2 linked regions of the Gemmatimonas sp. genome follow. The protein of the gene in region 1 interacts with the protein of each later gene in a pairwise test. Links are inferred from orthologs where the notes say so. Each region holds a gene or a part of one and is shown on either strand. Other genes may lie near its edges. The genes, in order: mtgA and RMP10_RS04585.

Region 1 (8,434 bases):
GGCGTGTCGAGGGCATTCATCACCAGGGTGAGCGTGTCGCCCGTGATCGCGGCAAATGGCTGGCCGGCAATCGCCCGTGCCTGCGCATCGATCGCGTCGAGTCCCGTCGTCAACGCGCGGCGGTCGGCGTCGGTGTAGTAGTCCGCTGCAATGACGACGATCCATGCCATCACACCCACATCGGTCGCACTCGGCGTCTCGGTGCGGGGAATGATCGCGTCGGCGAGCGCGGAAAGGGTGGCTCGCTGCGCGGTGCTGAACAGCGCCGGCTGAGCGGCGGACGGCATGGCCGCCGGTGCCGCGTCGGCGAGGGCTTTGGCCCAGGCCGCGAGGGCCTCGCGGGGCAGCAGCGTGAGGGCGGCCGCAGTCGCGGCGGCTTTCAGGAGTTCACGGCGTTGCATGCGTGATCACAATGACAGTCAGGGAGGCGATCAACCTCCCCGACTGCAGTCCGGCGGCCGCGGGAGGTGCTACTGCACTTGGATGTACAGCGGCGCAGGCCACAGGCGCAAGATGGCTTCGCGCGTCGTCGGCGGTTTGTCGTTCTTCGCCTTCGTAAACTGTTTCCAGCCGGTGAACTGAACCGGCTCACGCTTGATGTCGCGATAGTAGGTGTCGCGCTTCAGCCACGGAGCACCAAAGCCGTCCATGTGCATCACGACCTGCACCTTCGGGTCGAGCTTGACGTTCCGCGCGTTGGTCACGCCCTTCGGCGTGAAGCGATGCACCACCAGAATCTTGGGCGGCAACTTGTGCTTGTCCACCAGGTTCGCGAGAAATCGAATGGCGTAGTTGATGTCGGCCGCGTCGTAAGTGCCGATGCGACGACCCGGCACCGCGCCACTCGCCTTCATCGAAAACTCGGGATCGATGCCGAGGTGCACGTCGGGGCGCATCAAGAACTTCTCGATCCACGGCAGTTCCTGCTGCAGCGTGCTCTGGCCGACCTGCAGATCGACGAACAGCAGCGCGTTCTTCGACTTCGCCCAGCCGTACACCTTCTCGATCAGTGCGCTGTCCATACGCGTGCGATACTTGCCGCTGGGGCCCGGGTCGGGATTGGCGACCATGGCGATGAGGTGCAACGCGGGTTGCACCGGATGCGCCGGATCGAGCCGTGTCCATTCCGCTGCATCCGCCACGAGCTTGGCCAACATCTCGTTGGTTTCGAACTCCCCGAGAATGCCCATGCGCTTCGATAGCGGGTTGCCGTAGTACGCCAGCACGCGCTTGGCCGGCATGATCGATCCCGGCAGCGGGGCCGCTGTTTTTACGGGCCACAGTGAGTCGGCGTCACTGCCGTTGCCCTTGAAGGCAAGGTGACGATCGCCCGACTGCGGACCGAGCGCCCCCTGTGCTTTGGGTTTCGGCTTGGGCGTCGGCTTGGGCGTCGGCGTCGCGGCAGGCTTCGCCACCGTCTGCGCCATCGCCAGGACTGGCGTCAGCGAGCTACCAATGGCGATGGCGGCGACCAGTACGCGCGAGAACGATTGACGGGAGAACATGAATATTGAGCGAGTCGGCACGGAGGCGTGATGATTGGGCACAGGTGGCGTCAAGAGCGGCCACGAGCGCAGTGTAACGGCGATTTCGCAACGAACCAAGGGTACACTCGTCGCGTGCGACACTCAGCGCGACGCGCTGATCTTCTTCTTGACCTTGATGGGACGGTCGACCGCCAGCGCCAGCGTACCGGCGGCTTCGGCCCGCACCACGAGCCAGCGCGGATGGACCAGCACGTCCAGCAGCCTGCCCGTACGCACGGTGCCGGACAACTCGACGCCGCTGGTTAGATCACGATTCAACGCACCCTCCACCTTGGTTCGCGTCTCCTCGAGAATGGTGTCGAGCGGGAAGCGGGCCTGTTTGCGCAGCTGCGCCACCATGTCACCCTTGCGGAGCCACGCGAGGCCCTGCACGAGCGCGTTGCTGGTGGAGACGTCGAAGTCCAGATCGGGAACGATCAGCGCGCGTGTGGCCTGATCGAGTTGCGGCGTGCCAACCAGGTACGCCGTACCGTCAATGTCCCCGCTCACGCGCACCGCGAGCACGACCCGGCCGTCGTCGAGCGGGGAGACCGCAATCGAGTCGAGGCGGACCGAGCGGCCGAAGCGGCGGAACTTCCGGCCGATCAGCTCGCGCGACAACGTCGACGACGCCACGTCGTATGGGAGAAGGCCCTCGATGCGTATGCGGGCGCTGTCGCCGACCTCCTTGAGCGCGGGCGACAACGGCGGCAACGGCGACGTGGGCTCGATCGGCTGAGGACCGGCCACCAGACGCGGATGCGCATAGAGACGGATCGTGGCCACCAGCGCGCTATCCTGCAGCGAGAATTCGCCGAGTCGGAGTTGCTCCGGCGACAATTCGAGCCAGAGGCTGTCGCGCACACGAATGGGCCGTTGCAGCATACCGTACCATTTCTCGACGCGCTTGCGCACGTCGAACGCGGCGATCTTGCGATCGAGGGCGGGCAGCTTCGACGCCAATAGCGGTCGAACGGCGCGAATGACTTGATCAGTGACATCGATCTTGAGGAACGTCACCAGGCATGCGTCGCGCACATCGCTCGACGACGCACGCAGCGACGCGACACGTGAGCGCGACTCGAGGATCCACTCCGGATTGAGTCCGATGTCGGTGGATAGCACGACGTTGAGTCGTGGAGGAGAGCCGTCGGTGCCACACGATGCGCTGAGCGTGGGCCCGATCACGGGTTTGTACCACCCACGGCCAGTGTACGAGACCGTGGTGGTCAACGTGAGCTTCTGGCCGTCGAACTTCACGGCGAACGGCGTGCGCGTGGCCGCGAAGGCCACCTGCTGTCGCTTATTGCCCGGAATTTGCACGCGCTTGTCCAGATCGCCGAAGCGCGTCGGCACCGCTTGCTCGAGCGCCGTGAGTGCGGGCTCGAGTGCGTAGCTGATCGGCGCATCGACAATCGACACCGGCATCGATGGCAATTCCGGAATGTTGCGCATTCCCGGTCGAGAGGTGGGGGCGGATGGCGTGAGTGATTCGCTGCGGCACGCGCTGAGGGCGCACGTCGAGAGCAGGGCCACTCCCCACAGGAGATCAGTTTGCTTCATGTACGAAAGGTACAGGCATGTTTCCTCTTGCACGGCAGAGGCCGCACGATAGTTTGGCGCGCATGCATATCGATCTGACACAGCGTATCGCGGTAGTGACCGGCGGCGCAAACGGCATTGGACGCGCCACGGCGCGCCGTCTCGCACAAAGTGGCGCGCACGTCGCCATCTGGGATCGCGTCGCCGCCGTGGGTGAGGCGGCTGCAGCTGAGCTTGCCGATGAGGGACTGAATATCGTGTTCGTCGAGGCGGACGTGACGCGGCGTGTCAGCGTCGATGCGGCGGTCGCGGCGACGGTGGCACACTTCGGCGGGATTGACATCTTGATCAACAACGCCGGCGTCACGCGCGACGCCCAGTTGGTAAAGATCAAGGACGGTGCCGTGACCGGAGGCATGACGGACGACGAGTTCGATGCCGTCATCGCCGTGAATCTCAAGGGCGTATACACGTGCACGCAGGCCGTGGTCCCCGAACTGCTGAAACGTGGCGGGGGCCGCATTGTGAACGCGTCGTCCGTGGTGGCGCTCAATGGCAACTTCGGGCAGACGAACTACGTCGCGACGAAGGCGGGCGTGATCGGGATGACGCAGGTCTGGGCCCGCGAGCTCGGGAAACGGAACATCACCGTCAACGCGATCGCGCCGGGGTTCATCGCCACCGAGATGACGGCTAGAATGCCGTCGTCGTCGCTCGAGGCCATGCAGGCCCACACGCCAGCGGGTCGCCTCGGCTCACCCGAGGACGTTGCCAACGCCTACTGTTTCCTGGCGTCCGATTTCGCCGCGTTCATCAATGGTGCGGTGCTGACCGTGGATGGCGGACTGGTGATCGGCACCTGACGGTGGATCACGCCCGTCGGGATCAAGCCCGTCGGTTTAGGCCTTACGACGTTTTCTCGCCGGTGCGGGCGGTTCGGTCTTCGGCGCGGCGTACTGCATGCGTACCAGAATCGTGGCCGCGCGCCGGGTAGCGATCGATCCCTTCGGCGACCAGCGCCGCGGGGCCGGGAGGATTGCCGCCAAGCGTGCAGCCTCATCCCGCGTCAGCGAGGCTGCACTTTTGTTGAAATGCAGCCTCGCGGCTGCTTCGGCGCCGAAGGCATTGGGGCCCCATTCGGCGAGATTGAGATACAAATCGAGAATGCGCTCTTTCGACAACAGCAGTTCGAGCAGCAGCGCGACGTAGGCCTCGATGCCTTTGCGCACGAACGAACGTCCGTTCCACAGAAAGAGGTTTTTGGCCACCTGCTGGGTGAGCGTGGAGGCGCCGCGTAGCTTTCCGCCACGGCGTCGACGCTCGAGCGCGTTGTTGAGCTCCACCGTATCGATGCCGAAGTGGAGATAGAAGCGATCATCTTCGGACGCCAGCACCGCCCTCCGGAGATACGGCGAAAGACCGGCGCGCGACACGGTGGTGTGCGCCGGCCAGATCGGCCGCTCACCGCTGGCCGTGCGCGCGACCACGCGCTGCAGCATGACCGACGTCGCCGGTGGTTGCACGACGGCGAACAGCAGAATGAACGGAATCGGGAGCGCCATCAGAACGAGCGCGATCAACGCCAGGCGCCTTACGATGGCACGCCAGCCGGTGACGCGCTTCGCGGCCCTGGGGCGCTTCACCTTCTTGGCGGGGCTCACGGACGACAGCTCACATTCCGGCTCACTGATGACGGCTCATGGCTCGCGTAGATGCGGCGGCGTATCGGGCGGCTGACGACGCCAGCGCCGATGCTGCCAGAAGTATTGCTCGGGGTACTCGCGGACGAGGCGCTCGAGGATCTGCGTATAGCGCAGCACGATCGCATCGATATCGACCTCGCGATCACCCGTGCGTTCGACCTCCACCGGCTCGATGAGGATCGCGTAGCGCCCGCTGGGCTGACGAACGACACCCACGAATACCGTGGGGACATCGAAGCGCAACGAGAACACAGCGGGGCCGCGCGGGGTCTTGGCCGGGCGCCCGAAAAACGGCACGAAGGTGCTCGCCAGCCCCAGGGCATCATGATCGCTCACGAAAGCGATCGCGCGGTTCTCCCGCAGCGATCGCGGCGTGCGGCGCACGGCGTCCTTGTCGTGAATCACTTCCATGCCGATCTCGCGCCGCGTGCGGGTGAGATAGGCATCGAAGATCGGGTTGGCCATGCCGCGGGCCACGACGTCGATGGGAATGCCTCGAGCCGCGAAGTACGCGCCGCCGAACTCCCAGTTCCCCAGATGGCCGGTGACGATGAGCAGCCCTTTCCCTTTCGCCATGGCTGCTTCCACCAGCTCCCATCCCTCGACCCGTTCTACGCGGTCGAGGACGTGTTGCGACGAGGTCCCCGGCAGCACCGCCGTTTCGATGGACGTTCGGCCAAGGCTGTCATAGGAGCGACGGGAGACCTCCAGCACGCGTTCCCGCGAAAACTCCGGAAAAGCGGCGGCGATCTGGCGCTCCACGACGCCGGCCCTGATGCCGATCGGGCTGTAGACGAAGCGTCCGATCAGGCCTCCCACCCAACTCGCGCCGCGCCAGCCGAGGAGCCGGAGCCCGAATACGGCAACTCGCGTCCCGACGTACTCCAGCCGGTGCGACAGCGTAGCCGCTTTCGCGGCCGGCTTGGCGGCCGGCGTCGGCGTTGGAGCAGAGGCGGATGGGGTATGCATGCGTCACACAATCTAACGGAACGACAGTCGAACGCCGCGTCGATCCGAAGATCGACGCGGCGTTCGCGGTACCGGAGAACCAAGGACGCGCCTTAGTTGGTCAGCATCACCAGCACGCGGCGGTTCGTCGCACGGCCGTTGTCGGTCGTGTTCGGAGCAACCGGGTCCTTCTCGCCCTGCGTACGCGCCACCACGCGCGATTCCGCCACGCCCTTCGAGACGAGGTAAGCCTTCGCCTGATCGGCACGGGCCTGGCCCAGCGTTTCGTTGTAGCGCTCCGAGCCGATCGCGTCGGTGTTACCCGTGACGGTGATCGTGCGCGAAGAGTTCGTCGGTTCGACCAACGACGCCGCAATGATGTCGAGGATCGTCTTCGCTTCGTTCGAGATATCGCTCTTGTTGAACGCGAAGTTGATCGCGCCGATCACGATCGGACGGGCCGCCGGCCCGGCGATGCGAACAGTGTCGATGCGATTCACGTACACCGTGTCGCGCTGTGATACGCGAACGGTGTCATACTGCACACGCGGCTTCGGATCGCGCGTGAAGAACGACAGGCTCAGACCAGCCTGAGCGCCGAGGTTGAACGCGGCAGCGCGAGCCACCGGCTTGGCGTCGTCGTCGGCCGGCAGCACGTACGTGCCGGTACCTTCAAAGCGAGCCGAGAGGCGATCGTTGATGATGTACCGCAGGCCAAGCAGACCCTGCGGGCCACCGCCACGCGGTGCCACGATACGCACACGTCCGTACGAGTCGTACGCATAGCCAGCACCCGCCAACAGCTTGACGCGATCGGAGAGCGGGTGGTTGTACGTCAGACGGTAGGCCCACAACGCGTGGGACACCTTGTTGAGCGTGTCGCGAGACACGTCGCCGCTGCGCGGCAGGTTCACGTCCACGTCTGCGTAGCTGAGCTCCATTTCAAGGAGCCAGTTCTTGAACGCGTAGATACCGGCGCGGCCGCCTAGGCCTAGGCCCGTGTCGAGCTTCAGCGTGTCGGCGAACTTCGTAACACGGCCGAACGCGCCGAGTTCGATGGCGCCCTGACGCTGCGCGAAAGCGGACGCCGGAAGTGCCACGCTAAGAGTGGCACCGATGATGAACTTGTGTAGGGTACGCATATCCCTCCCGAATAGGTGAGCCTTGATGAGCGCGGTCACTAACTTCCACCAACGAATTGGGACGAAAGGAGTTAGAACTGTAGTTGCGCTCACCGTTCAGTAACTTACGCCGCGACAGACTCCCGGCAACAGTGACTACATCACACAAATGATGCCACGAGCGTCACAGGGACGACTTCGTTGGGATAGACGACCAAGTATGGTCATCCATCACAGTTTCCCTCTACTTTGTTCTGTATAGATGAGCCCGGAACACCCGTCCCGTCCCCCCGTCCCTCAGTCCCAGCGCCTCGCGCAGCTCGGACTGGTGATCAATGCGGGGTTGGCGGTGATCAAGTTGGTGGCCGGGCTGGTTGGGAACTCCTACGCGCTAGTCGCTGACGCGGTAGAGAGTTCGACCGACATGGTCGGCTCACTCGTGGTCTGGAGTGGGCTCCGGATCGCCAGTCGGGATCCTGACGAGCTGTATCCGTTCGGCTACGGGCGTGCCGAGGCACTCGCAGCGGCCACCGTGTCGGCCATTATGCTCGGCGCCGCGGCGGGCATCGCCATCGAGGCGATTGCGGAGATTCGCACGCCGCACCACGCGCCCGCCTGGTGGACGTTGCTCGTGCTGGCGATGGTGATCGTGGTCAAGGAGTTGCTCGCCAAACGGGTGATGGCGGTCAGCGCCGTGTCGGGCAGTGTCGTCGTGGCGGCCGACGCGTGGCATCATCGCGCTGACGCGATCACGTCGGGTGCGGCCTTCATCGGCATCTCCATGGCGCTGATCGGTGGACCCGGGTGGGAGCCGGCGGATGATTGGGCGGCGCTGGTGGCGGCCGGTGTCATCGTGATCAACGGCAGCCTGCTGCTGCGCACGGCGCTGCGCGACTTGATGGATCGGGCGCCGGAGCCGGCGGTGCTGGCCACCGTGTCCGATGCCGCGCAGAGCACGCCCGGCGTGCTTGCCATCGAGAAGCTCAAAATCCGGAAATCCGGCACCGCATTCTACGTGGACATTCACGTGCAGGCCGACCCTGCGCTTTCGCTCCACGACGCGCACATTCTCTCTGGTATGGTGAAAACCGCGATCCGGCAGCGGGTACCGGCGGCCATGGGAGTGCTCATTCACATGGAGCCGTTCGAGCCGACGGAGGAAGCATGACCAGGCCGCCTGACTTTCACGTACTCGATCGATCGGAATGCGAGGCGCTGCTCACGTCGCAGCACGTCGGCCGTCTCGCCTTCAGTTTTCGCGATCGGGTCGACATCGAGCCGATGCATTACGTGTTCTCGCATGGACACATCTACGGTCGGACGCAGTACGGCACGAAGGTGAACGTGCTTGCGCATCATCCGTGGATCGCCTTCGAAGTGGATGAGATCAAAGCGCTGTTCCAGTGGCGCAGCGTGGTCGTGCACGGACGTATCGAATTCCCCGATCCTGAAGGGTCACCGCAGGACGTCGAACGGTTTGCTCAGGCGGTGGAGCGGTTCCGCACACTCATACCGACCGCCTTTGACGCCGACGATCCCACGCCGGCCCGAGAGCTGGCCTTCGTGATTGCCGTGCAGGAAATGACGGGTCGTG
Region 2 (4,919 bases), on another replicon or contig:
AATGCACGCCCTCGACGTCGAGCCACGGACGTCCTTGGGTGTCGAGCCCCCACGCCGTGGGCGTGATCGACGCGTTCTCGAGTCCGGCGGACAGGACGGCCGTGGCGCGGGCCTTGGCGATGTCCGCGACTTCAGGGTGCGCCGACGGCACGATGGCGAGCGTCACGCGATGAAAGATCTCACTTTCCTCGCGCAGCACACCGGCCAGATCGCCGAGTCCTTCCAAATGCTCTTCACCGATCGAGGTGAGCACGGCGATGTCGGGCTCGGTGATGGCTCGCAGTGTGGCGACTTCGCCCGGCGTGTTCGTACCGACCTCGACGATCGCGACTTCCGCATCGGACGGAATCGCCAGCAACGTGAGCGGCACGCCGATGCGGTTATTGAGATTGCCCTGGGTGGCATGCACCACGAGCGTGCGCGAGAACGCCGCCTTGAGCAGCTCCTTGGTGCTGGTCTTGCCGTTCGATCCGGCCACGGCGATCACACTGCGCCCCCATGCGCGGCGCCAGGCGGTGGCAAGCTCACCGAGCGCCACCAGCGTATCCGACACCACGTACGTCGGCACGCCAAGCCCCGCCGCTTTGCCGGCATCGCTCACGACGAACGCGGCGGCACCGGCATCACGTGCGGTGGCGAGAAAATCGTGCGCATCGAAGCGCTCACCTTTGAGCGCCACGAAGACATCCCCGCGCGTGATCGCGCGCGTGTCGGTGGACACACCGGCTAATGGACGCGGGATCCGCGGCCCGGTGCCCAGCGCATCGGCCACGCGCTCGAAGGTCCAAAATGGATGCGCGTGATCAGGCGCGACGGCGGAAATCGCGCTGAACGCGGTGCCGGCGGTAGAGAAAGCGGTCACGCAGAATGGGGCGGACGGTTGGGAAGGATAGCCGGCTTCGTGGTCGTAAGTTCGGCCATGAGTTCGGCCACGATCTCCCGTTCATCGAACGGATACGACGTGGTGCCGCGAATCTGATACGTCTCATGTCCCTTGCCGGCCAGCACCACCACATCGTGTGTCGTCGCGAGGCGCAGGGCGTGGGCGATGGCGTCGCGGCGATCGACGATCCGCACATGATCGCGTCGCGTCATACCGGCCTCGATGTCGTCGAGAATGCGCTCAGGATCTTCGGTACGCGGATTATCGCTGGTCACGATGGCGACATCGGCAAGGTCTTCGGCAAGACATCCCATCTCCGGGCGCTTGCCGCGGTCACGGTCACCACCACAGCCGAACAGGACGATCAATCGGCTGGCCGACCCGTCGCTCTGCCGGGTGAATGGACGTACGGCACGCAGCGCGCGATCGAGCGCGTCGGGTGTGTGCGCGTAGTCACGCAGCACGGTGGGCGCGGTCTGCAAGCGCTCGAGTCGTCCCGGTACCTGCGGCGCGACCGACAAGCGTTGCGCCACGTCGGCAATCGGCATGCCCAATGCCAGCGCCACTGCCGCCGCGCCGAGCGCGTTCGCGATGTTGAAGTCGCCGATAAGCGGCAATGACACCGACTGCGCACCGTGCGGTGACACGAGCAGGAAGCGGCTGCCGTCGCTGGTGAACGTGACATCGCGTGCCGAGATGTCGGCGCCGGATTCGGTGCCGAAGGTCCACGATGTGGGTGCATTGGTGACACCGCGCCACGATGGATCATCAGCGTTGAACAACGCGACGCCATCGCGCGCCAGCAGCCCGACGAGGCGCAGCTTGGCGGCACGATACTCCTCCATCGTGCCGTGATAGTCGAGATGATCGCGCGTGAGATTGGTGAACACGGCCGCCGCGAACGACAGCCCATCCACCCGTCGCTGGTCGAGCGAGTGCGATGAGACTTCCATGGTGACCGTGCGCACGCCGCGATCCGCCAGTTCGCGCAACAGTCGCTGCAGCTCGACGGGGCCCGGCGTGGTGAGACCGCTGCCGCCGGGCAAGGTCACGCCGTCGCTGCCGAGCAGCACGCCGAGGGTGCCGATCGACGCAGCCGGACGCTCGGGTGAATCCAGCAAGTGCCGCAGCAAGCCGACCGTGGTCGTCTTGCCATTGGTGCCGGTCACACCCACCAGCGTGAGCTCGCGTGCCGGCCAGCCGTGGAACGCGGCGGCCGTCACGGCTGCGGCGCGTCGCCCGTCGCGCACTACGATGGCCGGAAGCCCGGCCGCTGCCGCGGCGTCGGCGTCTTCCACGAGGGCGAGCGCCGCACCGCTGGCCTTCGCTGCTGGCAGCCAGGCATGCCCGTCCTGCGCGGCCCCCTTCACCGCCAGAAACGCCGACCCCGACGTCACGCGCCGACTGTCGTCGATCACATCGGTGACGACCGGGGGCAAATCATTGGCCGACGACACCAGCAAGCCGGCATCGCGCAGCGCGTCGAGCAAGACGCCAACGTCCACGACGCGAGCGGTTGCCGTCACTTGGCCGACTCCATACGCGGCATCTCCAGTTGCACGGTGCTACCCACGCGAAGCATGGTACCCGCGGCAGGACGGGTGCGCACGTCGGAGCCGCGCGCGATACTCACCTGAAACCCGGCAGCGTACAACGTGCGCGTCGCTTGACGCACGTCGAGTCCGAACACGGACGGTACCGCCCGAACCTCGCGGTCGTTGCTCGGGGCCATCTTCTGTGCCTTGAATGGCAACGCAACGACCACGCGTGCCGCTGCCGGCGCCGGCTCGGCTTTCGGCGGAGCCGGTGCCAGCAGCGAGTCGCGACGTGCTGAGTCACGCGCGGCGAGGGCCAGCGCCTTCTCCGACTTGGGCTTGGCGACGGGCACCGGCATGGCCTTGGCGACCTCCGCCAACGCGTTGCGATCGAGCGCCGAGTTGCGCGTGGCGAGGGCGGCCTGCAGAATGCCGTTCACGAGACTTCCCGAGACGATACCGCCGTAGTACGTCCCCTTGGGGTCGATGATACGCGCGACGAGCACATACTGCGGTGCCTGCGCCGGAAACATGCCGGCGAACGTCGCATTGTACTTCCCTTCGAGATAGCGACCGTTCTCACTGCGCCGCGCCGTGCCGGATTTGCCGGCCACATCGTACGTAGCCAGTTCGGCGGAGGTGCCGGTACCGCTGTCGACGACCGAGGCCAACATGCCGCGCATCTCCTTCGCGGTTTCGGCCGTGAGCACGCGCCGTACCACGCGCCGCTCGTGCCGATACACCGTCGCGCCCTGCGCGTCGCGCACGTCCTTCACCAACGCCGGCTGCAGCAGGTCTCCGCCGTTGGCGATCGCGGCATAGGCCAGCGCGATCTGCAGCGGTGTGGCCAACACTTCATATCCAATCGACACGGCGGTCTGCGTGCTGCCACTCCAGCGTGCGGGCAGCGGCAACGATCCCTTTGACTCGGCGGGATACGGCACACCGGTGAGCGAACCGAAGCCGAAGTCGCGCATAGCCTCGAACTCTTCGCGCGGCGTGAGACGAAGCGCGAGCTTCGCGGTGCCGATGTTGCTCGAGAAGCGAATCACGTCGCGCACCGGCATCTGCGCGGCCTTGTGTTCGTCCGTGAGCGGCCGCTTCCGGCCGGGCAGCATCGCACTGCCATTCTCGGTGTTGATGATCTCGTTTGGCGTCGCCTTTCCCATGTCCAACAAACGCGACACGAGAAACGGCTTCATGACCGACCCCGGTTCGTACGCCAGCGCCATCGGCGTGCTGGTGCTCGCTGGCTTGCCGTCGCGCACGCCCGCCAACGCGAGGATGGCACCGTCCCGAGGGTCGAGGATCACGACGTCGCCACCCGTACCGCCGGTGCGCACCAGCGCCATTTTTAGTTCGTTTTCGGCGATCTCCTGCAACGCCTGATTCACCGTGAGCGTCACCGAATGTCCGGGCAGCGCGTCGACACTCGACAGCTCCGGTGACTCCACATAGCCGGCCTTGGGGTCCTTCACGAGCGCGCGGCTTCCCTCCTGCCCGCGCAGCAGCAGATCGAGTTCGAGCTCGATACCGCCCACCGGTACATCCTCGGCATCGACCGCGCCGAGCACACCGCGCAGGTTGTCGCTGGCCGAATTGATCCGACGGCGGACGCGCTCCACGTGAACGCCGGGCAACCCGGCGAACCGCTCGATATCGGACGGCAGATACAGCTTGGGCAGCGACACCCATTTCTGATTCGTATCGAGCGCTTTCCGAATCTGGGCTTCGGGGACCGACAAGGCGCGCAGCCCACTGCGCAGCACGGCCCGCGTTCTCACCAACGGGTCACCCCGCTTGGCGTTCTTGCGGCGCACATCGCGGATCTCACGCGGCGCGATGCTCAGTTTCACCTGCTCCCGCGATTCCACCAGCACCGTGCCGGTGGCATCGGTGATCGCGCCACGCAGGGGCTTCACCGTTTGCTGATCGACGTGTTGGCGATCGGCTACGCGCAGCCAGGTCTCGTGTTCCACGATCTGCAGCTGCACGGCACGGGCGAGGATCGACACCGCGAACAGCACGAGGCCGGCATGCACGATCATCGAGCGCGCACGACTCACCGTCGCCGGTGCGCTCGGATCGTCGGCTACGAACCGCGGCTCGTTGGACGCCTCGGGACGAATAGATCCGAACATCATGCGCAGATCAGGTGCGGGTCACGGCGCATCATGAGCGCGATGCCGAATCGCTCGCGGCGGTATCCGGACGCACCGGATCGCCGAGCATCGAATCAGACAGCATACGCGTCTGCGCGTCCGTGGCCACGTGCAGGCCGAGCCGGCGTTCCGCCTCGCTGATGACACGACTGCGGGACATGGCGCTCCGGATATCGCGATCGAGCGTGGTTTTTTGGGAGAGCAGCGCGCGTTGCTGATCGGACAGCCGTCGCATATCACGCGCGGTCGCCACGCCCACACTGCGTCGCCACACGACGAGCGAAGCCACCACCACAAAAACGCCCAACCCGATCGCGATCCACGAGCGACCCTTGAGCG

The links.
Region 2: the proteins of mtgA (region 1) and RMP10_RS04585 interact in binary tests that used the Escherichia coli proteins (3 or more experiments, as listed by UniProt). The link is inferred for Gemmatimonas sp. from one-to-one orthologs.

What each region holds. Positions count from the first base shown.
Region 1 is NZ_JANPLK010000037.1:12,525-20,958, forward strand. The notes cover bases 2,849-5,688. They hold mtgA (monofunctional biosynthetic peptidoglycan transglycosylase), read right to left. Parts: upstream 4,730-5,688; coding sequence 3,968-4,729; downstream 2,849-3,967. Other genes in these bases: RMP10_RS08920 (DUF4403 family protein), read right to left, coding at 2,849-3,089; fabG (3-oxoacyl-ACP reductase FabG), read left to right, coding at 3,152-3,931; RMP10_RS08935 (lysophospholipid acyltransferase family protein), read right to left, coding at 4,766-5,688. Also shown: RMP10_RS08910 (gluconate 2-dehydrogenase subunit 3 family protein), read right to left, coding at 1-401; RMP10_RS08915 (hypothetical protein), read right to left, coding at 471-1,505; more of RMP10_RS08920, read right to left, coding at 1,629-2,848; more of RMP10_RS08935, read right to left, coding at 5,689-5,740; RMP10_RS08940 (OmpA family protein), read right to left, coding at 5,833-6,861; RMP10_RS08945 (cation diffusion facilitator family transporter), read left to right, coding at 7,103-8,008; RMP10_RS08950 (pyridoxamine 5'-phosphate oxidase family protein), read left to right, coding at 8,005-8,434. UniProt on the Escherichia coli protein: Peptidoglycan polymerase that catalyzes glycan chain elongation from lipid-linked precursors. May play a role in peptidoglycan assembly during cell division in collaboration with other cell division proteins.
Region 2 is NZ_JANPLK010000014.1:99,706-104,624, forward strand. Bases 1,985-4,919 are described here. They hold RMP10_RS04585 (penicillin-binding transpeptidase domain-containing protein), read right to left. Parts: upstream 4,563-4,919; coding sequence 2,406-4,562; downstream 1,985-2,405. Other genes in these bases: RMP10_RS04580 (UDP-N-acetylmuramoyl-L-alanyl-D-glutamate--2,6-diaminopimelate ligase), read right to left, coding at 1,985-2,409; RMP10_RS04590 (hypothetical protein), read right to left, coding at 4,591-4,919. In the rest of the region: murF (UDP-N-acetylmuramoyl-tripeptide--D-alanyl-D-alanine ligase), read right to left, coding at 1-862; more of RMP10_RS04580, read right to left, coding at 859-1,984. UniProt on the Escherichia coli protein: Essential cell division protein that catalyzes cross-linking of the peptidoglycan cell wall at the division septum. Required for localization of FtsN.